3 regions of the Mucilaginibacter sp. P1_A3 genome follow, and region 2 is predicted to be linked to each of the others. Evidence: riboswitches for the same ligand, from Rfam matches in the RefSeq annotation. Region 2 holds a riboswitch; each other region holds the start of a gene.
The links. Region 2 has a riboswitch for S-adenosylmethionine ahead of AC1D0K_RS01580 (protein-disulfide reductase DsbD domain-containing protein). Riboswitches for the same ligand answer to the same signal wherever they lie in the genome.
Positions count from the first base shown of each region.

Region 1: another riboswitch for S-adenosylmethionine. It lies ahead of AC1D0K_RS00680 (O-acetylhomoserine aminocarboxypropyltransferase/cysteine synthase family protein); the one in region 2 lies ahead of AC1D0K_RS01580 (protein-disulfide reductase DsbD domain-containing protein).
Region 3: another riboswitch for S-adenosylmethionine. It lies ahead of AC1D0K_RS23545 (TlpA family protein disulfide reductase); the one in region 2 lies ahead of AC1D0K_RS01580 (protein-disulfide reductase DsbD domain-containing protein).

Region 1 is NZ_JBFTZJ010000001.1:140,602-150,893, forward strand. It holds gene AC1D0K_RS00650 (SDR family oxidoreductase) at 54-863, opposite strand; gene AC1D0K_RS00655 (menaquinone biosynthetic enzyme MqnA/MqnD family protein) at 992-1,771, opposite strand; gene AC1D0K_RS00660 (histidine phosphatase family protein) at 1,789-2,409, opposite strand; gene mqnE (aminofutalosine synthase MqnE) at 2,499-3,695, opposite strand; gene AC1D0K_RS00670 (hypothetical protein) at 3,789-4,316, opposite strand; gene AC1D0K_RS00675 (trans-sulfuration enzyme family protein) at 4,416-5,534, shown strand; SAM riboswitch class I at 6,166-6,276, shown strand; gene AC1D0K_RS00680 (O-acetylhomoserine aminocarboxypropyltransferase/cysteine synthase family protein) at 6,526-7,851, shown strand; gene AC1D0K_RS00685 (homoserine O-acetyltransferase family protein) at 7,939-8,994, shown strand; gene AC1D0K_RS00690 (homoserine dehydrogenase) at 8,994-10,205, shown strand; gene AC1D0K_RS00695 (hypothetical protein) at 10,269-10,292, opposite strand, start outside.
Region 2 is NZ_JBFTZJ010000001.1:362,918-373,209, forward strand. It holds gene AC1D0K_RS01555 (TonB-dependent receptor) at 1-2,566, opposite strand, end outside; gene AC1D0K_RS01560 (cytochrome-c peroxidase) at 2,672-3,634, opposite strand; gene AC1D0K_RS01565 (YceI family protein) at 3,832-4,500, opposite strand; gene AC1D0K_RS01570 (peroxiredoxin family protein) at 4,568-5,896, opposite strand; gene AC1D0K_RS01575 (peroxiredoxin family protein) at 5,923-7,242, opposite strand; SAM riboswitch class I at 7,462-7,574, opposite strand; gene AC1D0K_RS01580 (protein-disulfide reductase DsbD domain-containing protein) at 7,989-8,435, opposite strand; SAM riboswitch class I at 8,663-8,778, opposite strand; gene AC1D0K_RS01585 (family 2A encapsulin nanocompartment shell protein) at 9,160-10,080, shown strand; gene AC1D0K_RS01590 (family 2A encapsulin nanocompartment cargo protein cysteine desulfurase) at 10,064-10,292, shown strand, end outside.
Region 3 is NZ_JBFTZJ010000011.1:188,092-198,383, forward strand. It holds gene AC1D0K_RS23525 (PIG-L family deacetylase) at 1-693, opposite strand, end outside; tRNA gene AC1D0K_RS23530 (tRNA-Cys) at 722-794, opposite strand; gene AC1D0K_RS23535 (SusD/RagB family nutrient-binding outer membrane lipoprotein) at 846-2,285, opposite strand; gene AC1D0K_RS23540 (SusC/RagA family TonB-linked outer membrane protein) at 2,291-5,473, opposite strand; gene AC1D0K_RS23545 (TlpA family protein disulfide reductase) at 5,853-6,422, opposite strand; SAM riboswitch class I at 6,541-6,652, opposite strand; tRNA gene AC1D0K_RS23550 (tRNA-Gly) at 6,955-7,030, shown strand; gene AC1D0K_RS23555 (STING domain-containing protein) at 7,239-7,907, shown strand; gene AC1D0K_RS23560 (AsmA family protein) at 7,976-9,781, opposite strand; gene AC1D0K_RS23565 (LTA synthase family protein) at 9,953-10,292, opposite strand, start outside.

The sequences.
Region 1 (10,292 bases), 220 kb from region 2:
AAATCGGTTTAGCAAGGCTAAAAACAGCTTGTTTATATAAAATTAACCTCAATTTAACCATTATCGGCGAAGCCTGGGTATAAGGTCATGCCACCATCCATAAATATTGTGGTGCCGGTTATGTAATCGGCTTGATCGGATGCCAGCCAGGCCGCAAGTTGCCCAATATCATTGGGTTGGCCTATCCTGTTATATGGGATAAGTGTGAGTAGTTTATCTAAAGCTTCAGGTGTATCCCAGGCAGATTTATTGATAGGGGTTTTTATAGCACCGGGGCCAATACCCACAACCCTGATCTTATGCGGAGCCAGCTCCTGAGCTATACTTTTCATGAACATGCTGATGCCCCCCTTGCTTGTTGCATAATTAACGTGACCAGCCCAGGGAATTATTTCATGTACACTGCTCATACAAATTATCTTGCCGGCAGCCCTACTCCTATCTTCAATTACTCCCCTGCGTATGAACTCTTTAGCAGCTTCGCGTGAGCATAAAAACTGACCGGTTAAATTAATACCAATCACTTTATTCCAGTCGTCCAAAGTCATATCCACAAATTTGGAATCTTTTTGTACGCCGGCATTATTAACTAAAATATCAATAGTACCATACCGCGCAAACATTTGCGCAAACATGGCCTTTACTTCTTCTTCATGGCTCACATCTGCCTGAATAGCAAACGCTTCGCCGCCTGAAGCTTTTATTTGGCTTACTACCTCTTCGGCAGCATCATGGTTATGGGCATAGTTTATAACTAATTTGGCTCCGGCGGCAGCCAGAGCCAAAGCAACACCTTTACCTATTCCGCTATCGGAACCTGTTACCAGGGCGGCCTGATTTTTTAATGATGGAGTTTGGTTCATTTAACAACAGTTTTAATTGTTCAATATAACCAATGTAATTGGAAGAATAATGTTTTGCCTTCATTAAAGGAATTGACATTATTAATGTTTTTTCTGCTCAATCTTATGTAATCCCGCGCTGTATTGTTTTAATCCTGTACAATCCTGAGCGGTTCAGGTTCATCCTCTAAATGTTTAATAAAATCAAGAAACATAAACAGTGCTTTTTTCTTGTCTGCTGTTAAATCGTAATCAATCTTGTCCATCAGATAATCTATAATGTCAAAATCTTCACGCATCGGAATTTCTTTGAATAGCTCGTGGCGGTGGTCGAGGCCGTATTTGAGTGCCGCATTAAACTCATCCATAAATTCCTGCGGAATGGGTTTGTTGGCTATCCAACCGGCGAACATAAATGGAAGGCCGGTAAAATTTTGCCACTCCCCGGCAAGGTCATACGCGTATTTATACTTCTCTTTTTTGCCAAAAGTGCGGTCGCCTATTTGAACGAACGCGGTATTTGCTTCGGCTGATGTGCCATAATCGGCAGCATCCTTAATTAATTCGGGGCTTACTTTCCAAAAGTTTTTAAGTAGCACAAGGGCCAGGTTATTGGATGACCGGGATTGCGGATCAAGCTGCAGGTATTTGATATCCTGCACCGCGCAATTGCTAAAGATGAATACAGAGTTGACTGGCCCTACTGCACCAATGCAATAATCAGATATTATTTCCCACTGTGGTAGATTTAAGGTAGCTGCTACCGGGATTAACCCGATGTCAACCACATCATCTATGAGTTTTTGAGCACAGTCTGACGGCATGTCCAAACTTAGTTCTATCTTATCTATGAAACCGGTTTGTTGTAAACCGTATATAAAGGGTTTGGTATTGGTATAGCTAACTGCTGATATTCTGATCTTTTTCACAAGTAAGGTACTTTCTTTCAGGATTGTTTTAAATGTTCGGCATTATTGAAATCTACGATTTCGAATTTCTCGCCATCGGTCACAACCTTGTATAAAACAAGATTCTGGTGCGGAAATGTTTCCATTTCTGTTAAAGGTTTGCCGGTTAAAATGCATAGTAATAAACGCATGGCACGGCCGTGCATACAAATTAGCACTGTTTTTTCTTCCGGGTGACTCATGATCACCTGTAACGCTTCACGTTGGCGGATGGCAACCTCATTGGGGCTTTCGCCACCTTCAAATTTACTATCTAAGCGGCCATCGAGCCAATCGCGCATGATCTGTAAAAAGGCCGCTTTGTTTTCGGTAGTACTTGGCTGCCCTTCATGTATGCCCCAGGCCAGCTCATCTAAACCACTTAATTTTTGGTAAGGGATGTCAAGATCAATAAAGGATTGCACGCTTTGCTGGGTACGTTTTAATGCTGATACATAAATCTTATCAAAAGCAACATCTTCATAAGCCTCGTAAAACTGACTGGCTTGTTTGCGGCCCTCGTCATTCAAATCGGTGTTCATGCCGCGTCCTTGTACAATGCCCTGTCTGTTAAGCTCTGTTTGGCCGTGGCGTACTATATATAAGGTTTTTTGTATCATTCTTTTTTAGCAGATTGCTTGAAGCCGAAGCTTAAAGCTTTATCTGCATGTTTATTATTGAAGTTGCGCCCCGGGCCGTCTGCCTTGGGCTAATTAATTACTGGTAGTTTGTAATATTGTGGCTTTTTCTCAGTCTCCGGGAATTCAAAATTATTGTAATCGGTAACCACATTGTAAAGCGTGTCGCGCTCTATGGGGTACCTGCCCACATTTTTAATCAATTCAACCAGTTGTTTGGTGCTCATGCCCGGGTGTTGCTCTTCTGCACCTGCCATAGAATAAATTTTTGTGGTATCATCAAGCGTTCCATCAATATCATCCACACCAAAATTAAGAGAAAGTTGCGCTGTAGTGCGACTGATCATTGCCCAATAAGCTTTTATATGATCAAAATTATCCAGGTATATACGAGCTATAGCGTAGTTGCGAAGATCCTCAACCACACTTGATTCAGGCACATGCGACATCTGGTTATCCTGGTTGCGGAATTTTAAGGGGATAAACGTTTGGAAACCACCTGTTTTGTCCTGTAACTGCCGTAGCTGCTCCATATGGTCAACCCGATGGTGGAATTTTTCAATATGGCCATAAAGCATGGTAGCATTTGAGCGCCCACCCAGTTTATGCCATTCTTCATGAATAGCCAACCACTGGTCGCCGGTACATTTATCCTTCGAGATCAGTTCGCGAACTTCGGGATGGAAAATTTCGGCACCACCGCCTGGTATTGAACCTAAACCAGCTTCATGCATCAGGCGCATGCCGGTTGCATAGTCTATTTTAGCTTTCTTAAATATGTAATGGTATTCAACAGGTGTCAGCGCTTTAATGTGCAGTTCGGGCCGGTGTTTCCTGATCCTGCTAAAAAGCTCCTGGTAAAAAGGTACATCATATTGGGGTAGTACACCGCCTACAATATGCACTTCTGTTACCGGCTCACCATCGTATTTGGTTACCATATTAAACATCTCATCCATGGTGTACTCCCACCCTTCTGATTTTTGTTTCAGCAGGCGCGAGTACGAACAAAATTTACAATCATAAACACAAAGATTGGTGGGCTCGATATGAAAATTACGATTGAAATAGGTTTTATCGCCATGGCGTTTCTCGCGGATGTAGTTGGCCAAAACGCCCAGGTAGCCCAGGTCGCCTTGCTCATATAGCGTAACACCTTCATCAAAGGTGATCCGTTCGCTCCGTAAAACTTTTTCGGCAATGTGCTTTAAATCAGCAGGCAGATCCGGATTTTGTAATAATAATTGTAAATTACTCTCAGCTTCCATTCAAAAAACTTTGCACAAATGTAATAAAAAGCACAAAACAATACTTCATACAACAGGTACATCGCTTAATGATAGCAAGTAATGACATTGAGTTTACAGTGCATTTATATACCAGATATGTATGCCAATAGTACAATCATCCTGGCAGCCTTTGGGCCTGTAGCCGCATGTTGATATCATGCCATTGATAGTAGCCTCAAAGAAAATATCATTAGTTTTTTTATCAGCAGTAAGCCATTCATTCTTAGCTTTTTTGTAAATATCATCTAAGGTAAGTACCTGTCCTGCTACATTTCCGTGCGTATTTAAATTGGTTTTATCTTCGTGCCATTCACTTAAGGTAGTTTTTACACTCCCTGTACCGGTCGCGTTGGGGCTATATTTATAAGACGTATAATCTCTTGCTATAACAACACCTTTATTCACTGTGATTTTGGTTTCTCCACTAACACCTGACACCACCGAGCCGTTTATAGTCGTATATGAATAGGAGTTGTTGTTAGCTCGTTTAAAACTTAACCAGGCCGAATAACTTTTATCATAATCGTTTGTAAGTGCATCTTTTTTGCAGGCTGATAAACATATGGTAATAAGCAAGGTAATGATAAGGGATTTTTTCATGGTTGCGGTTTTTATACCTATTCGTAAAAAAGAGGTTGAGTGCTACAGCAAATCACAAATAATCTTATTTACTTTGAGTTCATAACATATAATACGATAATGAAAACTGAAACTATAGCCATACATGCAGGTAACCATATTGATGGATCATCAAGAGCTGTGATACAGCCGATTGTAATGTCTACCACTTTTGAGCGTGGTGTAGATGGCGATTTTCCTGGTGGGCATATCTATAGCCGGTCATCAAACCCTAATCGTTCATTATTGGAAAATGTTATTGCTCAGTTGGAGGGTGGTGTTGATGCTGCTTCGTTTTCATCGGGCAATGCGGCTGGTATGGCGGTATTTCAATCGCTTAAACCGGGCACACATATTATTTGCCCCGACGATATGTATCACGGTTTGCGTAACCAGCTTAAAAACCTGTTCGCAGGCATTTTAACTTTCGATTTTATTGATGTTAATGACAGCGAAGTCCTGCAGCAGCACATTAAGCCCGAAACCGGTGTGATATGGATAGAAACACCATCAAACCCATTGCTTAAAATCACTGATATTAAAAAGGTGGTGGGTATTGCAAAGGCAAAAGGACTTAAAGTTGTTGTTGATAATACCTTTGCCACCCCAATATGTCAGCAGCCCTTGGCATTAGGGGCTGATATAGTGATGCATTCGGCCACAAAATATTTTGGCGGCCATAGCGATCTGATGGGTGGGGCGCTAATTACCGCTGAAAAAAGCGACTGGTGGGCGAAAATTCGCCAGGTACAGGAAATGGGTGGTGCTATCCCCTCCCCAACCGACTGCTTTTGGTTGGTACGCAGTATTAAAACGCTGCCATATCGGGTTAAAGGGCATGTGTACAATGCGCAATTATTAGCTGAGTTTTTAGAATATCACCCAAAAGTAGAAAGGGTTTTATATCCCGGCCTGGCATCACATCCGCAGCATGAAATTGCTAAAGACCAAATGTTGGCCTTTGGAGGAATGTTATCCTTTATAGTTAAGGGCGACGAAAATGATACCCATAACATCATCAACAAGCTAAAAATATTCACCAAAGCAACCAGCCTTGGCGGCGTGGAAAGCCTGATAGAGCATCGTGCTACTGTTGAGGGGCCGGATACAAAAACACCGCGCAATTTACTGCGGGTATCGGTTGGATTAGAGCATATTGATGATTTGATAGAAGATTTGGAGCAGGCTTTAAATGGATAAAGGATGAAAAGATCAAGGAGCAAGGATTAAATCAACAAAGTATCTTTGCTTATTTGTCCAACAGTCTTTAACTAATTGGTAATTAAAAAAATATCTACTTTACTCCGTTGTTTGTGTCCTCACAAACAACTATTCCGGTGTATTAACTAATGTAGAACTTACGCGGGCCCTCCCGCTAAACCTATGTTTACACAATTGCATGCGCCGTTAGGCGCTACCTGTTTGTAGCAATAATCAACAAAAAACAAAATTGCGCCGTAGGCGTTACCTGCAAATTAGCAAGGTATTTGACTTTGTTAGCGGACAGGTAGCCTCTAACGAGGCAAAGGTTAAGGGCGCGTTTTTTCTACAAACAGGTAGCACCTAACGGTGCAGGTAACCTTGATTGATTTGTGCCCTTTGCCAAGCTTTGTTAGCTAACCTGATTTAACCTTTCTCTCCTACTTGCCGAGAGAAGAGATCGCAGATACCCACGCTTTTTTATTTCTTCCTAACACTTATGCTCCTTTGTCCACCCATCTTTTATCTAAATAAAATTTAATTTGGTATTTAAATAAATATCCGCTTATCTTTGGAACATTATTTGGTAGCAATACCATAATCGATCAATCCTCCGCATAGTTCGGGTATTGATTTATAAAGAAGCGGCGAGAGATCAGGCTCAATGACCCGCTGGCAACCCTTCAATTTTGAAGAAGGTGCCAATTCCTGTCCCGGCAAATAACACCGGGGAATATAAATTTATAACCATGAAAAATTTAGTTAAAATTACTACAGGCAACATTTTTAATACCCAAAACGGTAATATACAACGTATTAGCTCAAATATTAGCTGTATGTGTATGTGTTGCTGCTGTTGATGCTTTAGCACGTTCCTCTTTTTCAAATCCCGAAAAACGCGCGTGTTGTTAAACTGATATCCATTTCCTTATCAGCTTTCCAAAGTCCATTTAAACATCAAAGAATTAATTATAATCTAAAAAAAAATCCTATGTCTACCAGCAATTTAAAATTCGAAACCTTACAACTACACGCAGGTCAGGAAGTTGATCCAACAACGGGTTCACGCGCGGTACCGCTTTACCAAACCACATCTTATGTATTTAAAAATGCCGAGCATGGTGCCAACCTGTTTGCATTAAAAGAGTTTGGGAATATATATACCCGCATTATGAACCCTACTACCGATGTATTTGAAAAACGTATAGCAGCCTTAGAAGGTGGCGTTGCCGCTTTGGCTACCGCATCGGGCCAGGCAGCACAATTCATTGCATTAAATAATATATTACAAGTTGGCGATAACTTTGTTTCCTCACCATTTTTATATGGTGGTACATATAACCAGTTTAAAGTTTCCTTTAAACGAATAGGCATCGAGGCACGTTTTGCCAAAGATGATACTGCCGAAAGCATTGAAGCGCTTATCGATAATAAAACCAAAGCTATCTTCCTGGAAACTATTGGCAACCCTGGCTTTACCATTGCTGATTTTGATAAGATAGGTGCTCTTGCAAAAAAGCATGACCTGCCTTTAATAGTCGACAATACTTTTGGAGCCGGTGGTTATTTATTTCGCCCGTTGGAGCATGGCGCCAGTATAGTGGTTGAATCAACCACCAAATGGATAGGTGGTCATGGTACCAGCATTGGCGGAGTAATAATTGATGGCGGAACTTATAACTGGGCTAATGGCAAATTTCCGCAGTTTACAGAGCCATCTGAAGGTTACCACGGTTTGGTTTTTGCCGATGTATTTGGCATTGGCGGTCCTTTTGGCAACATCCAGTTTATTATACGTGCCCGTGTAGAAGGTTTACGTGATTTTGGTCCATCACAATCTCCATTTAACTCATGGCTTAATATCCAGGGTTTAGAAACCCTTTCATTGCGTGTACAACGCCACGTAGATAACACATTGGAGCTTGCCAAATGGCTTGATCAGCACCCGCAGGTAGCATCAGTTAACTATCCTGGATTGGAATCATCTCCTTACCATCAATTGGCAAAAAAATACCTTAAAAATGGTTTTGGAGCGGTGTTATCATTTGAGATAGATGGCGATAAGGAAGATGCCGGTAAATTAATTGACAATCTTTTGCTGGTTAGTCATTTAGCTAACGTCGGTGATGCTAAAACATTGATTATTCAGCCATCGGCAACTACACATCAACAGCTGTCTGATGAAGAACAATTATCAGCTGGTGTAACACCTAATTCATTACGTGTAGCTGTTGGTATTGAGCATATTGATGATATTAAAGCAGATTTTGAACAGGCATTTGCCAAAATAAAAAGGGCATCGGCCCAATTAGTATAGTATAGTTTTTTTTAAGTGATATAGTAAAGTTGTTACGGGATGCAGCTAAATTAAAATTAGCTGTACCCGCGATAACAAAACAGAAGAATGAACACAGAAATATTTAAGTACACACAACCATTCGGTCTTGAATCCGGCGAGCAATTACATGAATTGGAGATTGGCTTTCACACTTATGGCAGATTAAATAAGGAGAAGGATAATGTGATATGGATTTGCCATGCGCTAACTGCCAATGCCGATGTTTTTGACTGGTGGAAAGGCTTTGTGGGTACAGGCAATAAATTTAACCCCGAAGAGCATTTTATTGTATGTGCCAATATCCTGGGTTCACCCTATGGCACAACCAATCCTTTGAGCATTAATCCGGCAAGCGGGGAGCCATATTTACAGGCTTTTCCGCAGTTTACCATAAGGGATATTGTAAAAGCACATCAGTTACTTGCAAATCATCTTGGAATAGGAAATATTCATATCCTTATCGGTGGCTCATTGGGCGGCCAGCAAGCAATTGAATGGGGAATTATTGAACCAGCCAGGATTAAAAATCTGATACTGATAGCTACCAATGCGCGCCATTCTCCATGGGGAGTAGCATTTAATGAATCACAGCGTTTGGCTTTGAGTGCCGATCCTACTTTTTATGATAATACCCCGGATGGAGGTCAAAAAGGTTTGAAAGCCGCAAGAAGTATTGCGCTGCTCTCCTACCGTACCTATAAAACCTACGGCATAACGCAGCAGGAAGAAACAGACAATAAAACTGATGATTTTAAGTCATCATCATACCAGGACTATCAGGGGCAAAAGCTGGTAAATCGCTTTAACGCCCATAGCTATTGGTATTTAACAAAAGTGATGGATTCGCACAATGTAGGCCGTGGTCGTAATGGTGTAGAAAAGGCGTTAAGCCTGATCAAAGCACGTACACTCGTTATCGGCATAAAATCAGATGTGCTATTCCCTATTGAAGAACAAGAATACCTGTTCAGGCATATTCCAAAATCGGCCTTTGCCGAGTTGGATTCATTTTATGGCCACGATGGGTTTTTGATTGAAACAGAAGCATTAACAAATATTATAACATCGTTTTTTAAGACCGATGTAAAAGGAAAAATTATAGAATTGCAACGTACAGCGTAATGAGTAAAAAGTTAAGTATAGGATTATTTGGATTTGGAGTTGTTGGACAGGGATTATATGATATCATCATAACAAAAAATTTAAACATCGAGATAGTAAAATTTGCCATTAAGGACCCGCATAAAAAGCGTACTTTACCCGCAGAATTATTTACCACTGATAGAGACGAGTTGCTGAACAACCCGGAGATTAACACCATTGTTGAGCTGATAAATGATACCGAAGCTGCCTTCGAGATAGTTTCAAGGGCGTTAAGCTCAGGTAAAAATGTTGTATCGGCCAGTAAAAAAATGATCGCGCTGCACCTGGAGGAACTGATAGAATTGCAGCATAAACACGGTACCTCATTGTTATATGAAGGTGCGGTGTGTGGGAGTATCCCCATTATCCGTAACCTGGAAGAGTATTATGACAACGAATTACTGCACTCCATAAGCGGCATTTTTAACGGATCATCAAATTATATACTATCCAAAGGATTTATTGAAGGTTTGGATTATGATAGCGCCCTCAAACAAGCGCAGGATCTTGGCTTTGCCGAAACTGACCCTACAAGCGACGTTGGCGGCTTTGATGCCAAATATAAGCTGGTTATTGCAGCTGCACATGCCTACGGCGTTATTGTACAGCCGGAGGAGATTTTTAACTTAGGAATCCAAAACCTGGCTGCCCAGGACCTGCAGTATGCTCGTGAAAAGAATTTGAAAATTAAATTGGTACCAGTTGCTAAAGAATTGGATGATAAAAACGTAGCTATGTTTGTATTACCCAAGTTTGTAAATAGTACCGAGTTTTTATACAATGTAGAATATGAATACAATGGTGTAACTGTGCAGGCAGCTTTTGCCGATCAGCAATTCTTTTTTGGTAAAGGCGCTGGTGGGCACCCTACAGGCTCGGCAGTACTATCTGATATTGCGGCGCTGCGGTACAATTACCAATACGAGTATAAAAAGGCTAAAGAAAAAACCGATCTTAAATTCACCAATAATATTGAATTAAACATCTACTTAAGGTACGATGACGAGAGCCTGGTAGAAGCTTTGCAGTTTTTGCACATACAAGAGCGTTATTATTCTGGTAGTTACAAATTTGTTATAGGGAAAGTGAATTTGCAAAGTTTGATAGCTAATCAATTCCGTATAGCTGATAGTGGGGCATTTGTTGCCTTTGCCGATCAGCTAACGGGGGTGAATTTGGCATCGGCATAAAATGAAAAAGGCTCCAAGTCGGAGCCTTTTTCATTTATTAAGAATTCTTTAGGATATCATTGTTTATTTCGCAAAGAAAGCGGCAAT
Region 2 (10,292 bases):
GCTTCAGGTTCTGGTAAAAGTAAACCGGGTTAAGCGGATCGGCAGCGCTCAGCAGCGATGCGGTGGTTACCTTACCAAAGTAAACGGTACGCAGTAAGAAGGTGAACTTATCCAAACTATAAATGCCCTGAAGATTGATCTTTTGTGCTGGGATATTAGTGGTAACCCTCGCCCTTTCTCCCGGGCTTAGTATAACATTCTTATACGCTTCTAATCCCTTTGGAGTATTTACTTTAGTCACCTCGTTTTTGGAAAAGTTTCCGCCGAAAAGGAAGTTGATATTGCCCTTATCTAACAATACCTTATAGCTGCCGGTAAATTCTATACCCCTGGTACGGGTGCTGAATTCATTGTAAAAGAAATTTGCCTGCGCTGCACCTGTCTGTTGAAAAAGGGTTTTTACGTCTGCCGGAAGATTGGCATCAGTGGAGGTAAAGTTACCGGTATTACCTACCCTGTTATCAATCTTGATCAGGTAGGCGTCCACGGTCAGTTCTACATTACTGCCGGGTGCCGAGGTAAGGCCCAGCGCGTATCCTTTTGATTTTTCGGGCGTTAATTTAGGGATACCCAATGCCCTTGCCGCCGCGCTTTGGTTCGACGCTGTTAAAATATCAACTCCCCTGCCCTGCTGAAACGTAGTAGAAACTGAGGTGTAATAAGATTGTGCCAGGTCTGGTGCCCGGAAGCCTGTATTGGCCGATCCACGAATATTCAACCATCTGGCAAAACTGTAACGGGTGGCAGCTTTCCAGGTAAACACATTGCCGAAATCGGAAAAATATTCTGCACGACCAGCACCCGATATCAGCCATGCTTTGGTTACATTCAGTTCCACATCAGCGTAGCCGGCGGTTACAGAACGGCTGACGTTCACCGCATTCTCGGGCCGGAAACCCAGGTGGATCTGCGAACCGGCGGCGAGGCCGTTCAGCGAAGTTACGCCTGCATTTGACAAATAGGGAATGCCACCAACGGTAGTATCAACATCCACAATAGTGCGCTGGTCTGCCTTAGAATAAGAGCCTTCCTCGCCTGCTATGATCTGGAAACTTTCTATCCGGTGCTGCGCGCCAAAGGCTACGTTTAACCCTTTTAAAACCTTTTCAAAGTAACGGCTAAAATCGAGTCCTGTGGTATTTTGGCCTGCGTTATATCTGCCCGCATCAAAGCTGGTCGGGCTTTTCAACCCAAGGCTGGCGTTTAAAGAATTATCCACCCGGTTGGTGAAACTATTCTTTCCAAATACGTTAGATAGATCTACATTCCAATCGCCAACCTTGCCTTTTATACCCACAGCTATTGAACCGTCAACAATGTTATTTTCCATGGCCGGTAAAAAACCATCCGGGTAAATAAAGTTATTGTTCCGCGATGTCCATCCGGGTAAACGGTAAACGGCGGTAAACTGGGAATTACGACTGCTGATGCCACCGAATGCGTATATATCCGTGGTTTTATTTAATGGAAAGCCCGCGTTGAAAGACAGCAATGCGTCCTGGCCTGCATTGGACCCGCCGCCACGCTGATCAAAAAAATGACGGTCAATACCGCGGCTTTTTAAAATGGCATCATCAATTTCTTTGGTATAAATGGCATCATAAGCGCGTGTATTTGCACCGCCGCCATAAATGGGCCCGTTATATAATCCGGCATTGGCTCTTCCTGCTGGCAACGCGATGGCCTGCGTTGCGTATTCAGCAGTGGCATTAATATAACCTCCTGCGCTGCCTAAGCCAACACCATAATTTACGCTGGTACGCGTTGTTGCACCATCACCACGCCTGCGAGTACTTCCTGAGGTATTAACCGCAAGGTCATCTGTTTTTTTCTTAAGTACGATATTGATAACGCCGGCGATCGCATCAGATCCATATTGAGCCGCCGCGCCGTCGCGCAGGATCTCAATCCTATCGATAGAACCTGATGGTATAGAATTTAAATCATACCCGGTAGATCCGTTGCCCAGGCCGCCATAATTTACGTTAGCGCTTTTATGCCTGCGCTTGCCATTTACTAAAACCAATACCTGGTCTGGCCCCAGACCGCGAAGCTGGGCTAAACTAAGTGCCGACCCGGCATCACCGGCATTACTTCCGTTAACGGAGTGGAACGATGGCGAAATATATTGCAGCAACTGCGTTACGCTCACCTGCGGCGCAGATTCCAGCAAAGGCTTGATATCGATAATATCGACAGCCGAAGCTGAATTAAGCTTGGTACGGTTGGCATTGCGCGAACCGATGATCTGCACCTCGTTAAGATCATTACCTGCAGGCTTAAGCACTATTTTAAACTCTTTTAGTCCGTCAATCTCTACTTCCTGGCTTTCGTATCCTAAAAAAGAAAACACCAGGTACTTGCCATTGCGTACTACGATACTAAAAGTACCGTCGGCTTTGGTAACCGCGCCTTCATTTAATCCTTTAATGCGTATAGATACACCCGGTAAAGGGGCTTTATCATCGGCAGCGGTGACTATTCCGCTAACCGTTCGTTTTTGTGCGAATATATTTTGCCCGTAAGCCAGGCTAAAAAATATAAGCAGGAGTACAATTTTCTTCATTTTACAATAGTTTTAGACAAAGCGGTGGCTATAGCAGGTACTTTTCTGACCCGCATACACAATCGATGTCCGTGATTAATTAATTATTTAAAGGGGGAATTATTTTCAGTTTGAGGCGAGTTTCTGTTTAAAACGATCGTCGGTAAGTGCTTTTAAAAATTCAACGATATCGTTTATTTCTCCGTCATTCAAATTCAAAGGCTTATCTAACGACAGGTCGCGGTTGATACCATCCTTAACAATAAGAGACGGATTGTTATAATATTCAACCACACTTTTTAACGTTTTAAACTTTCCGTTGTGCATATAAGGAGCGGTAACTGCAACATTGCGCAGGCTCGGTATCTTAAATTCGCCATCTTCCGTTTTATTTTTAGTGATCTTTGAACGGCCCGGATCATTCAGATCTTTACCATTGTACAGCCCTATGCTTTTAAACCTGTCGGCCGTAAAATCTTCGCCCGAGTGGCAGTTGTTACAATTGGCCTTACCAATAAACAAGAGGCGGCCACGGGCAGCAGATGCGGTTAAGGCGTTATCGTCTCCATTAATATAACGATCATATGGGCTGTTTGAGGTTTCAAGCGTCCGCTCAAAGGAGGCGATGGCCTTCAACAGATTATCTTTGGTGGGTGTTGATTTAAATATCTTTTGAAATGCATCAGCGTAGTATTTATTTTCATTTAATTTCTTTACGGCATCTTCAATAGGAAGCCCCATTTCTGTAGCCGATGTGATAGGCCCCAGAGCCTGTTCTTCCAGCGAAGAAGCGCGTCCATCCCAAAAAAGGTGTGGCCGGCCCGAAAGATTAGTTAATCCGGGTGAGTTTCTTGAAGTAAGGTTACCTTTTATGCCAATGCTAAATGTAGCGGTATCGGCAAATGCAAACTCCGGTGTATGGCATGAGGAGCAGCTGATGGTATTATCACCAGATAGTATCGGGTCAAAAAATAATTTTTCGCCCAATTGCTCTTTGGTTTGCACATCATCTTTGGTGCCCACAAAACTCATAAAGCTTATCAATGTACTGATAGCTATAATAACCAGAAGTATATTTCCTTTTTTCATATCCTTATGCATTCATATTGCTGCCGATAAGTCTGTCCGGATCTTTGCCGGGGTACCCAATGCGCCCCGGCTCCTGATCCATTTCCAAACTTTACGCGAGTTTTTAAATGCTATTTTTAGTCAAAACAATGGCCATCCACCTAAAATGGTGACTATAATTTTATCAGATCTTTAAAATTTGTTAGCTCAGTAAAAGCTTATTGCGCGCTGGCGTTAAGGCTTACGTTTAAATCAAAATCATCGTAGATCACCTTATCACCCAGGTTTTCAAAAAAATTTTTTGAGCGGAATTTGATATCGTACTTAGTACGATCGATAGTGATCTTTGCAGTAGCAGCCAGCTTCTTGCCGTTAACTGTTACGGTTGCCGGGAAGCTCACATCATTAGTGATCCCTTTTATAGTAAGCTTACCTTTAACATCGTATTGGTTTCCTGACGTTTTTGTGGCTGATGAGATCACAAAATTAGCCTTAGGGAATTTTTCTGTATTGAAAAAAGTTTCGCTTTTTAAAGTGCTAACCAGTTTATCGTTTGATGCCTGGTCGGTAAGGTCAGCATCGGTGATGGTATTAAGGTCGATATCGAAGCTGCCGCCTTTAAGCCCGTTATTTTCAATGGCAAAGTTACCGTTGCTTACTTTTACATCGCCGTTATGGTCGCCTGTTGCTTTTTTTGCAGCCCAGGTAAGTTTGCTGCTTTCATTATCGACTTTAAAGGTTGATATTTTAAATTTTTTATTGGATGTAACGGTTTTGATGGTAGCAGCCCTGCCTTTAGTTAGTTTAACACTTTTAATAGTTGACGGTGTAAACGCGGTTAACGATACGAATGCTGTAAATAATACAGCGCCTGATAATTTAGTCATGGTGGTTTGTTTACTTGTTTTAGTGAACCCGGTAAAGCTGTTACCCCTTACCGGGATTTAATTTAGTTTATTTTCCTTTGAGTTCTTTTTGATCGGTACCCGTAACATTACCTGCGCTGGCAGGTGCCGGTTCGGCAATCAATTCATCCAACAATTTGTTGAATTTCTTTTCGTAGTCCTGGTAATATTTACCGGTAACAGTGCCTGTGTAGCCTGTGTATATTTCACGCACATCGCCCTTCCTGTCAATAATGATGGTGGTAGGGAATGCCACAAATTTGTTTAGTGCAGGCAGTTTTTGCGATACCAGCTTTTTATCAGCTAAGCCGCCGAAAACGATATCATACTGGATATTGTATTTATCCCTTAGCTTGCCTAAAGTATATTTGGCATATTCCAGGCTATCTTTCTGCTCAAAACCAATAGCAATGGCTTCTACCCCACGGCTGTGGTTTTTATTAAACCATGGCGAAAGGAATACCGTTTGATCTGTACAGTTGGGGCACCAGGTACCTACAATTTCAATAATGGTTACTTTGCCTTTATACTTATCATCGCTAAGCGATACCGGTTTTCCATTCAGGTCGGGAAAAGTAAAGTCCAGCTTTTTGTAACCTTCTTTCAGATAGGTTAGTTTATACGGATCAGGCAATTCTGCTTTATCATCCTTCACAGCGTCAAACTTGGTGTTATCATAAATACCGGAACCAATTTCGCCGCTTAATGTACCGTCAGCATTGATCTTGCCCTTGTATATCTTTGGACTCGGACCTGTAAAGCCGGATAATTCGAACTCATTCCCCTGAACGGTACCCTCCAATTCGCGGCTGTCGCCGGTTACCTGCATAATTACGCCGGTAAGTTTATTACCTGTTTGTTTCAAAACAGCTATTTTGTTAGGCACCTGGTCTTTTGAATAAACCTTCAGTTCCCATTTTCCGGTCAGGTTCGCTGTCGGAGCAATGTCTTTTCCTGGTTCAACAAAACGGTAAGTTTTTCCATATTCCGCAGTGAAAGGCAGAGAGTTACCACGGAAGCCCGGTACCAGGCTGCGGTATTCACCGCTTAACGTTCCGTCATCTTCCACTTTAGCAACCAGGGCGGCATCATAGGTATTCATTTTGATAAATACAGAGTCCCTGCCAATCTGCTTTACATGAAAGTTGTCCCGGCGGCTGCCATTAATCAGCGTAAATACCGCGTGCTCCGCGTCTTTACCCTTTAATTCAAAGTTAAAAGGAACCTTGGTTTCAGCAACGGTAAATACACCGCGCCATACACCTTGCTTAATAAATTTCACAGGCGGATTTTTATCCGCGGCTAATGCAGCTGCACCGCTAAACAATAAACCTACAGACAGGCATTTGAATGAGGTAATTAAATTGATAGTTTTCATTTGATAAATTATAGGATCAGTTAATGTTAGTTTCCTGGATGGGTTGATGGATCTGCGATAGCCGCTGTTTCCGGGGCAGGTTCAGCGATAAGTTCGTCCAACAGTTTATTAAATTTCTTTTCGTAATCTTCGTGGTATTTACCCGTTACCGTACCTGTGTAGCCTGTGTAGATCTCTCTTACATCACCTTTTCTATCAATGATAATAGTGGTTGGGAAAGCGATGAATTTATTCAATGCAGGTAGCTTCTGCGATACCAGCTTTTTATCGGCCAGGCCGCCAAAAGCTATGTCATAATTGATCTCGTATTTTTCTTTCAGCTTACCTAATGTGTATTTGGCATATTCCAGGCTGTCTTTCTGCTCAAAACCCAGTGCAATGGCTTCTACACCACGTTGATGATTTTTATTGAACCATGGAGATAGGAACACGGTTTGATCGGTACAGTTAGGGCACCAGGTGCCAATGATCTCTACGATCACTACTTTACCTTTGTATTTGTTATCACTGAGAGACACTTGTTTACCATCTATCCCCGGGAAAGAAAAATCAAGCTTTTTATAGCCTTCTTTTAAAAATGTAAGCTTGTAAGGATCAGGTAATTCCACCTCTGTTTTTTTAGCAGCATCGAACTTCAGATTTTTATAGATGCCGAAGCCTTCTTCACCGCTGATAGAGCCGTCGGCGTTGATCTTGCCTTTTATGATGAACGGACTTGGGCCGGTAAAACCACTCAGTGCAAATTCATCTCCCTGAACAGTGCCTTCCAGTTCGCGGGTATCACCAACTACGGTCATCACTACGCCAGTAAGCTTATTTCCTTTTTGTTTCAATAAGGCTATAGATGCAGGAACAGCCTCTTTACTGTAGGTTTTGATTTCCCATTTACCGGTTAAATCCGCTTTAGGGGCTACATCTTTGCCGGGTTCTACAAAGCGGTAGGTTTTACCATATTCTGCAGTAAATGGTAAAGAATTACCCCTGAAACCTGGTACCAGGCTACGATATTCGCCGCTTAGCGAACCATCGTCTTCAATTTTGGCTACCAGCGCAGCATCATAGGTGTTCATTTTAATATAAACTGAATCGGTACCTACAGATTTTACGTGGAAATTATCCCTCCGTGAACCATTAATAAGCGTAAACACAGCGTGCTCGGCATCCTTGCCTTTCAGCTCGAAATTAAAAGGTACTTTTGATTCGCTTACGGTGAATTCACCGCGCCATTTACCTTCTTTTATAAACTTAGGCTTTGGGGTTTCATGGGCCGATAATACCGTAACCCCACTAAGCACTAAAGCGGCCGATAGCAGCCTTGTTTTGGTTAAGTAGTTTGTAGTGTTCATTTTGTATAAGTTTTAATTGTTATTGATTGATGCGATGCCTGAAAATTTGGACATAAGTATTCCATTGGGCTTGATAAGCCTTTGAAAAAACGCTATAAATTTTAAAGGTGCCTGGTTTTTAAAACCAGAAAACATACTGAACCATACAACAACATCGTTTGATGGCTGCGGGTTGTGGTTGTGGGTAATGAATGTTAAATGTGTTCATGACTTTTAGTTAATTTATATTCCGGTGCATAATTACTACCGAAAAAAGTTCAGCACTTATTTCAGGTTTCTGAAAAGTTGCTATAAGATCATCGAGACTTCCTCTCCCTTATTCTTTATAAATCAACTAATTAATGGTGGGGTTAATTAGAATGGTGTAAAGATAGCAATAAATATGATAAATACAATAAAATCTATAGACTTAATAGAATATTTTTTAATTCTTTATGTTTTTAGTAATTATTTATCTTGTAAAACGATATACATCCTGGACTGCACAGCACACGCCTGATTTACCACCATAGCAAAGCAACGCACTTAGTACAGCCAGGATGTATATCTTGATTAAGATTTAAAAACCGGAAACGTAACTACGTTTTTAACAATGGCAATAACAACAGAAAAGGGTGCCACCATTCTGTTTGCGGGCTTTGGTGAATAGATTTGATCTTAGTTTCATGGTATTAGTTTGTAATTCTGCAGATCAATTGGTGGCTATTGAACTGCTTACTAATTAAGTATTTTGATTATATACGATACTATTTTACGGGTATATTAAACTCCACATCATCTGGCGGTAAACATTGCTTGTCGTTACATGCCATAAAATTTACCGTGCCGCTAACCGATGCCTGGCCCGATTTAAGTTTTACTTTTTGCTGAAATATAACTGCCTGTTCAAAATACTGCACGTTCATGCTAAACGACTTTTCATACTTGCTTACTGGCTTGGGCTCGGTTGTATTACCCACTAAAATGTAGTTGTCGTTTTTTTCAAACTTTAGCGAGGTCTTTATAGGTCCGCCATCGGCAAGATGCTGCGAATAAATGTGCCAGCCTTTATCAATGGTAGCTTTTATAAATACTACAGCTTGTTCATTATCAAGCTTTTTGGCAGCATATGACCATTTTACAGGTGTAAGGATCTGTGAAAAAGCAGTGGTGCTGATAACAATTGTTAAAGCGGTAAGTATTACTTTATTCATTTGGTAAATTCTATTTGTAATAATGTGATGTGTAGTAGTTAGCCTGCAAAGGAGGCTGTTGCTTTAAAGGAACATTAAATTAACAACACATTGTTACATCATTACGAAGCGATCTGTAAATATTGGCAGGTAATTGGGGAAAAGTGTTCATGTATTTAGTTGTTTATTTGTGTTCTTTACACTTATCTAAAAGAGAGCCGGAGAGAATACGTGTAGAATTCTATACCAACTTATCTTCCTCCCAACGGGAGCAGGAATTAGCACCTTTTACTAAATCTGAGATTCATGGTACAGGTTGCCAAGACGTCATGGGGCCTTTCCCTCTGTCTTTTCTGGATAAGTATAAAAGAACGTGATGTTGCAAATATATATTAAAAACTATAATTCCTATAGACTTTATATAATTTATTTCATTTTGTTAGTTTTTCAATAAATTGCGGGTGTTCAAGCATTCATTTTTAGGCAATAATACCGGATACAAAATCCAGAACATTTAAACATCCCCAATTTAAGTATCATTAAATCAACGCTGTATCCCCTATCTCTTCAACCTTAAAATAGCTGAACTTTAATATCAGCACTCCACTAAAAATTATTTTTTGTAATAAAATCAAATAGTATATAAAATCTATAGAATTTATATACTATAATTGTATGTCATGTAATTCTGTATTTACGGCACATTAAAATTCATTATTTAAAGCACATTCCTATTATCTAAAAAATGGCAGAGCAAAAAGCAAAACAAACAGCCCTTGGTGATGTAGCCGCCAGGCAGTTAGCGGTAGCAACCCGTACCGTTCCACAATTATCAACCATTACGCCACGGTGGTTAACCCATTTACTCAATTGGATCCCGGTTGAATCGGGCGTTTATCGGTTAAACAAGGTGGTACACGCAAACAATGTAGAAGTGGATTGCTCTTCGCGCGATGAACGTGAACTGCCATCAACCTTTGTTGATTATGAAGAAAACCCAAGGGAGTATAACCTGAGTGCTGTAAATACAGTACTGGATGTACACACCCGTGTATCTGACCTGTATAGTAAGCCTTATAACCAGATCAGCGAGCAATTGCGCCTTACTATCGAGATAGTTAAAGAAAGGCAGGAAAGCGAACTTATCAATAACCCCGAATACGGGCTACTGAACAGTATTTCGCCATCACAAAAAATTAAAACCAGGCTGGGCCCTCCCACCCCCGACGATCTGGACGAACTGATAACCAAAGTGTGGAAAGAGCCCGGCTTTTTCCTTTTGCACCCATTAGCTATTGCCGCCTTTGGCCGTGAATGTACCCGCCGGGGTGTACCACCGCCGACGGTTTCACTATTCGGATCGCAATTTATTACCTGGAGAGGAATCCCGCTTATTCCATCAGATAAACTGCCTATCGTAAATAATAAATCAAAGATCATCCTGTTAAGGACAGGCGAAAGCCGCCAGGGTGTTGTAGGCTTGTTTCAACCTGGTCTTCCGGGCGAGCAGTCACCGGGTTTATCTGTCCGGTTTATGGGTATCAATAATAAAGCAATTGCCTCATACCTGGTTTCGCTTTATTGCTCTTTAGCCGTTTTGGTTGATGATGCTATTGCCGTTTTAGAAGATGTTGATTTAAGCAATTACCATGAGTACAAATATTAATCCGGATAACTTACTTAACCTGCAGGAACTGGAGCAACTGGCTAATCAGTTTTTTAAATCAGGACCTGGTGGCTTAGTAAACCAATTACCTGTGCAACAAGCTCCTGAGCCTTTTTTATTACCCGGCAATATAGGTGATGAAGGCTTGTTTAGTCCGCCCCAACAGGTAAATACGCCTATACACTCCATCCCTTCAAGTACAATTGGAGGTG
Region 3 (10,292 bases), on a different contig from region 2:
AATTCTGAACAGGGCTGTATCGGTTAAAGTACGGGTTAACGGGTATTGGGCATATTTGGAAAACCGGGTTACTGAATCTGTTTTGTTCAGGGTAACGGCCCCTAAAATAATGGGCCTGTTATCAACAGGTAAAGCAGCTATGGCATTCAGCGCTAAAAGTGTTGCCGCCTTGTGCTGCCCATGAGTCGTGTTTTCTGGCAATAAAGTAAATACGAAATCGTATTGGTTACTTGTCAGAATTTGATTTAGCCGCCTTTTTATCACAGGAACATTCCAACTGGTATCCAGCGGCTCCTTTTCATTTAACGTGTAATGAGCATCTTTCTGATCTATAAAATAATACCCATTCACACCTAAAATATGGCCCGCGTTAACCAATTCCTTTTTGCGGATAGCGGGTAAATTTGCCCTTGCTGTTTTTTCGTCTGTAAGTTCAAGGCCATAGTAGTTTTCGGCCAGTGTCGAATATTTGTACCCAGCCTCACCGTTGGTGATCACAAACAGATCAACAATGCCATGCTGTTCCTTAGCAATTTTATATAGCGTAACAGAAAATGTGCTTTCATCATCAGGATGAGCCATTACCACTAACACACGCGGGCCATGGGTTGTAATTTGTGCCATCGTTTCCTGCAGCCCATCACCGGTAAAATAAAATGTTATGATTAATAACAGTACAGCCAGCTTTTTCAAATGTTATATTTTTAGTATTTTAACAATGAGGCGTGAGGGTGGATTCGAACCACCGTAAAAGGTTTTGCAGACCCTCGCCTAAACCACTCGGCCACTCCGCCTTTTAACAATAAGCGGCCATACTTAAAATAAGTATGACCGCTTACAAAAGATTAATTCACGTCAAACCATAATTTGGTAGTCAGCACATCCGAGCCCTGGTTAGCCACGGCCGCTTTATAGCTTGCCCCATTAAGTGACTGCTCAGTACCGGGATAAATAAACCTTACCGGTATTTTACCATTCAGAGTACCGGCAACTGCGGGTTGCAGCTGCGGATAATCAAGCCTGCGCCATTCGGCAAAGGCTTCCAGACCCTGCCCAAACAAGGCTATCCATTTTTGCTCGCCAATTGATTTTTTGTAGTTGCTTGCATCATATTGCACAGCAGGTTGTGCCACATAATTATCTGCGGCGGTGCCTCCAATATTATATTGATTTAAGGATGCTGTAACCGCCTGCTTATACAGATCGGCTGCGTTTTCTGTAGTGAACCCACGTGCGGCAGCCTCGGCCCGGTCAAACAAAACCTCGGCGTAGCTGATGATCACAGCCGGCGCGTTTGGTGCTAAAAAATAAGTACCTGGTTTTGATGTTTTGGTAAAGCCAAGGCTACTGGCATCGCCAACCAGCAAACCGTTTGGTAAGCCAACATAAGTTTGCGGTGTAGCATCTTTGGTTTTACTGGCGTAGATAGGCAGGCGCGGATCGTTCAGCGCAAATAGCTTATCAACAATAGTTTTACTGATGCGGTAATCGTCCCTGGTATCAAACAGGTTGCTTATCGGGTTTTGATTAGGCGAGTTGTAATAAACAAACTGGGCTATATCTGAGTTCGAGCTGATATATGCCCCGCCCTCAGCCTTAATATCATCCAATACCTGTTTGGCCTTTGCTGCATCACGATCTGCAATGCGCAGCGCAATACGCAAACGTAGTGAATTAGCAAACTTTTTCCATTTGGCAATATCGTTACCATAGATCACATCGCCTAAAATAGCCTTACCTGCCGGGTCAAGCGCGGTCTGGGCTGCTTTCAAATCATCCAGTAAGGCATAGTACACATCCTTTTGCGTGTCATAGGCCGGGGTTAAGTATTGGTCGATATTGGCAGACTGCTTGTAAGGAACATTGCCATAAGCATCTGTTAACAAACTAAACACCCATGAGCGCAGCACCAGTGCTACCCCCTTATAATTAGTATTAGCCTGTGCATCTCCCAACTTGATGATCTGGTTAAGGTTTACAATGCTTTTGGAATAACCTACCGTCCAAAGTTCCTGGAAGGCACTGTTGGTATATATATACCTGTCTGGGTCGGTATATTGAATTTTAGACCAGTATTGTACAAAAAGCAGGCTGGCATCCATATTATTGGCTGTTCCCCAATAGGTATCGGCAGTAGTTTTGGTAGCTGCGGTAAGCAGGTAGTCTGGTTGTGCAACCTGGGCGGCATTTGGATTCTGGTTAATATCAACCAAGGTTTTTTTGCACGATGTTACAGATAGCAAAAACGCACCTGATAATAGCAACGATGTATATTTAAGTTTCATGATTTTTAGAATTTAAGGTTGATGTTAAAACCAATGTTACGAACAGTAGGCAGGGTAAGATCTTCTAACCCTTGTCCGTTGCCATTATTGAAGGCTGTTTCGGGATCTACATTTGGCACATTTTTATGGATGATCCAAAGGTTACGTCCCACAATTGATAGCGTTGCAGCCTGCAGGCCTACGCTTTTTACCCACCTTGACGGGAAGGTATAGCCCAGCTTAACCTCGCGCAGTTTAATGTATGAAGCATCATAAACAAAAGCCTCATCAACATTGGTAAAACCTTTGTAGTATGATTGTGCAGGCAGTATTGTTGTGTTTGGCGTACCATCGGCCTTTACACCTTTAAAAATAACACCATCCTGATAAACCGTTGCTCCCGCTGGCGCAGTACCGCTCACCTGTACAGCTGCAAGCTTGGTGTTATTACCCGGATAATAATAGCTTAAGCCGCCGTTTGCTGCTCCGCGGCCCGGCAATGTTGAGGCCAGTACTCCTGTATAGGTACCGGTGCGGTTTGTATTTGAATAAATAGAACCTCCAATGCGGGCATCAACCAAAAAGCTTAAGTTTATTCCCTTGTAAGTAAAACTGTTATTGATGCTACCCAGCCATTTTGGGGTAAACTTGCCAAGGTATTGTTTGGTTGGATTGATGGTTGGCGTACCATCTGCACCAACAATGATTTGTCCCGATGCATTGCGCAGATAAGCGTTGCCAAACAAGGTGCCGTAAGGTTGTCCAATAGCGGCCAACACCTGTACGGTACGGTCTGTACCCAGTATATAGCTCTGCAAGCGGCCTTCCGCATCAAGCGAAACCACTTTGCTGCGGTTAAGGGAATAATTGGTATTGATATCCCAGGTAAACTCTTTCGATTTTATAGGAGTTATGCCCAACTGAACTTCTAAACCTTTATTGTTGATTTTACCACCATTGATAAGCTTCTGGCTATACCCTGTAGATGGGCTAACATCGACTTTTAATATTTGGTTTACACTATTGGTATTATACACGCTCACATCAAAATGAACCCTGTCCTGGAAAAATCCAAGCTCAAAACCAGCTTCGGCAGATGTCGTTGTTTCCGGTTTAAGGTTCGGATTTAAATCAACGCTGTTTGCATTTTGTTGGGGGTTTGTACCTAAAGGAGCGGTAAAATCGTATGTATTGATGAGTTGATATGGCGTTGTAGCCTTACCCACTTTTGACCATCCACCTCTTAATTTTGCATAGGTTAACACATCGCTTTTAATATCCAGCGCCTCTGATAATATCAAACTACCATTCACTGATGGGTAAAAATAGGATAGGTTAGCAGCGGGCAAGGTTGACGACCAGTCATTACGGCCCGTAAGGTTAATAAACGCGTAGTTTCTGAACCCTATTTGAGCTGATGCAAAGTAGCTATAGGTTTTAAGCTTGCCATATAAATTGGAAGATACCAACGGATCGCGGGAGTTGCTTAGCGTATACAAACCTGCAACAGCCAGCTTTGGCGCTACCTGGTCGTTTTGCTCGTTTACTATGGTGCTAATGTTACCACCACCCAAAACATCTAATGAGAAATCATTATTTAGTTTTTTGGTGTATTGCAAACGGGCTTCAGTATTGTTTTCGTTCACACTATAGGCATCCTCCTCGTAAGAGCCAAATGGTGTACCATTGGTACCATAAGCTACTTTGATCTTGCGCCTGTCGTTATAATAATCGGTACCGGTACGGAAATTGGCAGATAATCCTTCGATGATCTTGTAGTTCAATTCCACACTACCTATAATACGGTTTTTATGTTGCCCAACCGTATTTTCATAAGCCAGCCAGTACGGGTTACTGTAGTAGCTGTTATTCCAGTTAAAGGTATTTCCATTGGCGTCTTTATAGTTTTTTAACTGGCTTATATCAACCTGGCGACCAAACCAGGTAAATTGCAGCATGGTACTGGTAGCGCGCTTGCCACCTGCACCCGGCAGGTTATCGGCATCGTCTTTAATATAGTTGGCAATGGTGGTTACCGTTAATTTAGGACTAAGCCTGAAGGTAGAATTCAGTAAAAATGAATTTCTTCCCTGTGATGTATTCGGGATAATACCAGTTTGGTGCAGGTTGTTGTAGGATAAGCGATAATCCGCTTTATCGCTACCGCCTGATAATGCTACACCATTGTTAAGGGTTACTCCTGTTTTAAAGAAATTTTTAACGTTATCCGGGTGCGCTATAAAAGGCACAGCAACGCCGTTTGAATTAAACTGCGGAATCAACGAACCATCCAAAGCCGGCCCCCAGCTTTCGTCAACACCATCATTAACACCGGCGCCTTTACCATCAACATAGCTAAATTTACCGTTTGAGCCCTGGCCATACTGATTTTGATAATTTGGCAAAAGCTGTACGTTTGAGAAGCTGGTATTTGAATTAATATTGATACCCAAGCCTTTTGCGCCTTTACCTGTTTTAGTTTTAATGAGGATAACACCGGCCGCTGCACGGTAACCATAAAGGGCCGCCGCATTGGGGCCTTTAAGTACACTTACAGATTCAATATCCTCGGAGTTAAGATCGGCGATGGCATTGGCAAAATCCCTTGATCCGTTTGTACCCAAAAACTGGGAGTTATCAACTATAACACCATCCACCACAAACAGCGGCTGGTTGTTACCCGCGATAGAGGTTTCGCCACGGATGATGATACGGGACGAACCCATATCACCCTGGCTGTTGGTTACCTGCACCCCGGCAATTTTACCGGCCAGCGCATTCACCAGGTTGGTTTCTTTAGCCTCGGAGATATCCTTCGACTTTAACCCCTGAACAGCATAGCCCAATGATTTTTTATCTTTAGATATATTGAGGGCCGTGATTACCACTTCGTTAAGGGAATTGGCAGCCTCCTGTAATATGATCTGCAAATTATTTTCAGCTTGCTTAACGGTGATCTCCTGCGCTGCGAAACCTATATAAGTAACCTTTAATATATCGTTAACGTTGGCGCTGAGGGAGAATTTGCCATCTGCACTGGTTTGAGCACCATTGGAAGTTCCTTTTACAGAGATATTAACACCGGGCAATGGCAGGCCATCGGATTTTGCGGTTACCACCCCGCTTATTTTAACAGATTGCGCCGCAACTGTTTGGATGAGAAAAAATGGCAACAGGATTGCCAGTAACAGTTTGTAATTTTTAAGCATGATAAATAGATTGTGAATAGTTTTTGAATATCAATACAGCTGAATGAAAGCATTGGCTAACAGCTTTTTTGGCATGAAATACCCGCTGATATGCTTTATAGTACCTGTAAAGAATTAATTTTTGCTTTGTGGTTATTTAAAAGATAACAAGCTGCAGCAAGCACACTCATTAAATAACCATTGCGGTTGGGTTAGCATCAACAACGCATGCTTTGCATACAGCCATGGAAAGAATTGCAGGTAAACAGCGTAGCATCAGAAGAATAGTTGGCGTGAAAAAAGGTAGCTGTTGTTTTCATAACATTAAGATATTGACTTATAGAAAAAGCAACCGGGATAAATAATTGCAAGCAACTTACTCCGTAATTGCCCGGTATTTTTAATTAACAGATGCAGTTTTATTATTAACCAGCGCATCTACAGCTTTTAGCATCGATGCAAATTCCTGGGTATCATACAAACGGGTGAGGTAAACTATTTTACCATCCTTATCAATAATAACATTACGCGTTACGCCGCTTTTTTTGTTGGCGAACCGGCCAAAAATATCGGCTCCGGGATCAAGCGCCAGCGGATAGCTGATATTCATTTCCTGGTGAAATTTCTTTACCTTTTCAAGGGGTTCATCGCGATCTACGCCTATCAGAATCAGGCCTTTGTCTTTATAAGCCTGCCATACGTCCTTTTCAAGGTGGGGCATTTCTTCGCGGCATACACTGCACCAGCTGGCTGTAAATTGCAAAATAACAACTTTGCCGCGCAGCTCTTTTAAGGAGGTTTTGGTGCCATCGGCAAGTTGCAGTTCAAAATCTGCAGGTGCCTGGTCGCCAACTTTTACAATATAGCCACGATCAATAGATGCAGGATCAGTTGGTTTTGCAGTTTGCGCGCCGGCAAACATGGCGCTTATCAGAAACGAACAGGTAATGAGTAAATGTTTAATATTCATAGTTGTCAATTTTAATGCTGCTTTTAGCAGGCATAAATTTTTAAGTATTTTAATTAAACAGGATTTCAGAGAGAAAGGGAGATAATGATCAGCCATGGGCTGTGCAATAATTTTGCGAATATTATCTTCTCCACCTTTTATAGCGGACAGGAATTAGCACCTTTATAACAATGGGCTTACAGGTTGCTAAGACATCATAGGGCCTTTCCCTCAGTCTTTCTTGATAATTAAAATTAAAGAACTTATTTCGTCAGCAAATATATAATATATTCTACTAAACACATAGACTTTATATAATTTATTTGTCATTTAAATATCTTCCCAATAATTTCACCCAACGCGCCGCAAATTGAGCCAAGGTGATACTTAAATAAGAGCCTTATTATTCGCTTTCCGGCCTATAATTTAAATTAAGCAGATGGTTAGTGTATTTTTCACTTGCAGAGTATTCAATTCTTTTTATATTTGCGCTCCCGAAAACGAGATAGGCACACGGTTAACCGCAACGCAACTCGAAACAGGAAACACCAACGCGAAAGTAGCTCAGTTGGTAGAGCACGACCTTGCCAAGGTCGGGGTCGCGAGTTCGAATCTCGTCTTTCGCTCCAGAGCCCTTCCCTAAAAAAGAAGGGCTTTTCTTTTTTAAAAGGTTAATAACCAGGCATCCTGTACGCTATTATCCTTACGCTCCGCATCACTGCCGTGAATGAGGTGTTCCTCAACAAAATGCCTGTGGTAATTCAAACAAATTCCAACATTTTTTGCATACCACTTAATTAATCATTATTATTACTATTAACTAATAACCTGATAGTCATGACCTTTACTTTCAGATTTTTCCCGTTTAAGGATTTTATATTTTCCATTATACCAACTATTGGTACCTATGGCGGCTTCCTTGATGGCATTATTACGTTCCCCAATAAATGGATGGCTTTTGGGTCTGGATTTGTAGTATCTGTAATACTAGCAATAATTTTCCATGCCGAAAACAAGCGTAATTACAGAAGGTCGCTGGCCGAAATACTGGCGATGGGTTATTTTATGAATTTTACCGGCAGGCTGGCTAAACTTTTAAAAGGCAAGGCCGATATTAGTTTTTCTTTCCCGGATGCTAATCTTGTAGCTTACCCTCCAGGCAAGGTTAACGTTAAGGTAGGCATACCGGGCACCCTAAACGCTTTGGTTAAATACTGCAATATGGTAGAAGCACAAAGTGATGTAGTGTATATTCGTGAATCAACAAAAAATGACCCTTACTGGGTACGGGCAAAAAAGGAAGACGATGGCACCATAACCATTTATGAATTTCCAAGAACCCTGTTTGCCCTTTCCAGGTACCTGGAAAAAGAATTTGAGAATCAACAGAAAGCCGAAAAAAACTCGAAAAAGATCTATAAATATTTTGATGATAAACTAAAGCAATTGAAAATACAGCACAGTAATGAGTTCCCTAATGACAGGATCAAGTTTCAATACGTGTAGGTGTAAAAACGCATATTTTGCATCTCCCAGATGCAGATCCAACTGCTATATCCGCTGGGTATAATTTTCTAATTCTTCTTTTTTTCAAGCTGCTCCCTGAATTTTTTTTCCTCTTTTTCTTTCTTCTCCCTTGCTTTTTTTAAAGCCTTCTCCCGCTCCTTTTTATCCTTTTCAGTAACTGGCTTACCGGCTTCTTTTTCCTGCGATTTGCCTACCCCTACGCATGACTTGAGTCCATCGAGCAACGTAAGCCATATTGTTTTAAAGAAGGGAAAATTTGCCGGTCGGATAAAAACCAAGTTGGCCGACCTCGGTACAGGCTTTCCCTCATCGGGGTTATCCTGTTTAAGTATTACGGCATTGGCCAGCAGAGACATCAACGATTTTTTCGCGTAACCTTTTTCCTCATCGCGTTTTAGTAAATCCACCTTTAGGCTGTTGTAGAGGAATGTGACCTTACCGGCAGCATTTTTTTTGTTGCCGTGAATATTAAAGTCGAGACTATTTACCCTTCCCGATGTTATTTTTACCAGGCCCAGCGGCATAACCGCCGGGTTGGCTGCCAACATATCCATAGAGCCCAGGTGCCCTTTATAACTGTAGCTATAAGCAGCATCGCTTAAATTAAAACCAAAGGCCAGATCGAGCTTGCCTTTGCCCATAAAATAAGTACTGAGGTTAACCGTACAAACAGGATGCTGACTGAGGATAGTTTTTTTATTAGTGAGGTTGAGAAACCTGCCTGTAGTATTATCAAACTTTACCGCCCCGGCTTTCCCGGAGCTTTCTTTATACTCGCGGTAGCTAACATCTATCTTTTTAATGTCGAGCGTATCCACGTTGAGCCCCGCTTTTACCTGGCGGATAGCCCAGTTGGGGAACGTAACCAGCCTATCGGTAGTTTGAAGCCGGCCATTGGGGTTGGCAAAAACCTCGAAATCCCCCCTATCAACAGTAATTTTTGATACCAGGAGGTCCTGCGCTCTACGATAGCTGCGGTAATCAAAATGATGAAAGGTAACCTTATCAAGGTGCAGGGTAAAGCGGTCGCTTTTACTTTTGGCAAAAAATGCCTTTACGCTTAGTGGCTGTATGTCTATCCCTGCAATATCCAACCGGGCTTCGCGGGTGGATAGTTTTATCGATCCCACTCTATATTTATACAGGCCCCCGGCAGAAGTTTGGGTATAATGCTTCAGCTCTGTAACGATGTCCCTGCAATATAATGTTCTCGAGGTATCTGTTTGCGTTGTCGAATCTATCAGCAGGTCGGTAGCTTGCAGGTTCATCTCCTTCAGTACAGAAACCGAAGGCTTGGGGACACTCTTATCTCTATAGGTAAAGGTGATTGCATCCAGGCTAATTTGACCTACATAAATCATTTTAAAACTGTTGGAAATTTTCTGGTAGAGGGTTCGTTTATCCTTCCGCTCCTTTTTGTGCGGCTTATCTGTGTTTTTACTGATATATATTTCCGGCCTATCCAGCGTAATCCGGCCAATATCCATTTTCTTTTTAAACCAGGTTTGCAGCGGGTGCGCTCCTGAAATTTCCAGTCGCTTTACGCGCAGTTCATAAAGATGATTGGGGGCATCGCCACTTTCCTGCATCTTATGGTAAACAGCAGTATCCGGACCGAAGGTAATATCATACAAAGTGGCCTTCCCCGCAAAAATATGCAGCTCGGCTTTACTAAAATCTACATGGTATAAACTATCGGAGCCTTTTAAAACCGCATCCTTTAATTTTGCGGTAAGCTTGCTGGTTAAAAAACTATTCAGGAATAATGCTACAACAAGCACCAATAAACCCACCGCCGCCAAACTGATCAATACAATTTTTTGCCACCTGTGCTTTAAAAACGAAACCGCCATAATAATTGCTCTTATTTTAGTTTTAAGCAACCTACAGGCAGCTTTATAATAAGCTACAACACCAAAACCGCGGTTTTGTTAATCCCTTGTTACTGTTACTTTTAACGAAAGCACCAGCATAATATCAATAACGTTTAGATGGCTCCCCGCAAAACAGGGCGAAGAAGTAGTTTACCGCTTCAACTTTCCATTTACAATGCGATCTGTATAATCCTGGATCAGGGCCTTACAATCAAGCATTGCCTTATCCATTTCTGAATCAATTTTCCCGCCCATTAAATTCTTTTCGAGCCCTTTATCGGCAGCCGCGAAAATCCCCGTAAATACTTTTCCATCAAACAAGTAAATATAATTACCCTGCATAAACTGGTATATATTACCCGGCGAATTGATTACCCTTGGTGTTTCGGCCGGGGAATTGGTGATCAGGCTTCTGCCCCATGATCTGAAAGGCTTATTATAACCTATCATATCAACTATGGAAGGATATATATCCATTTGCGAAGCCAGG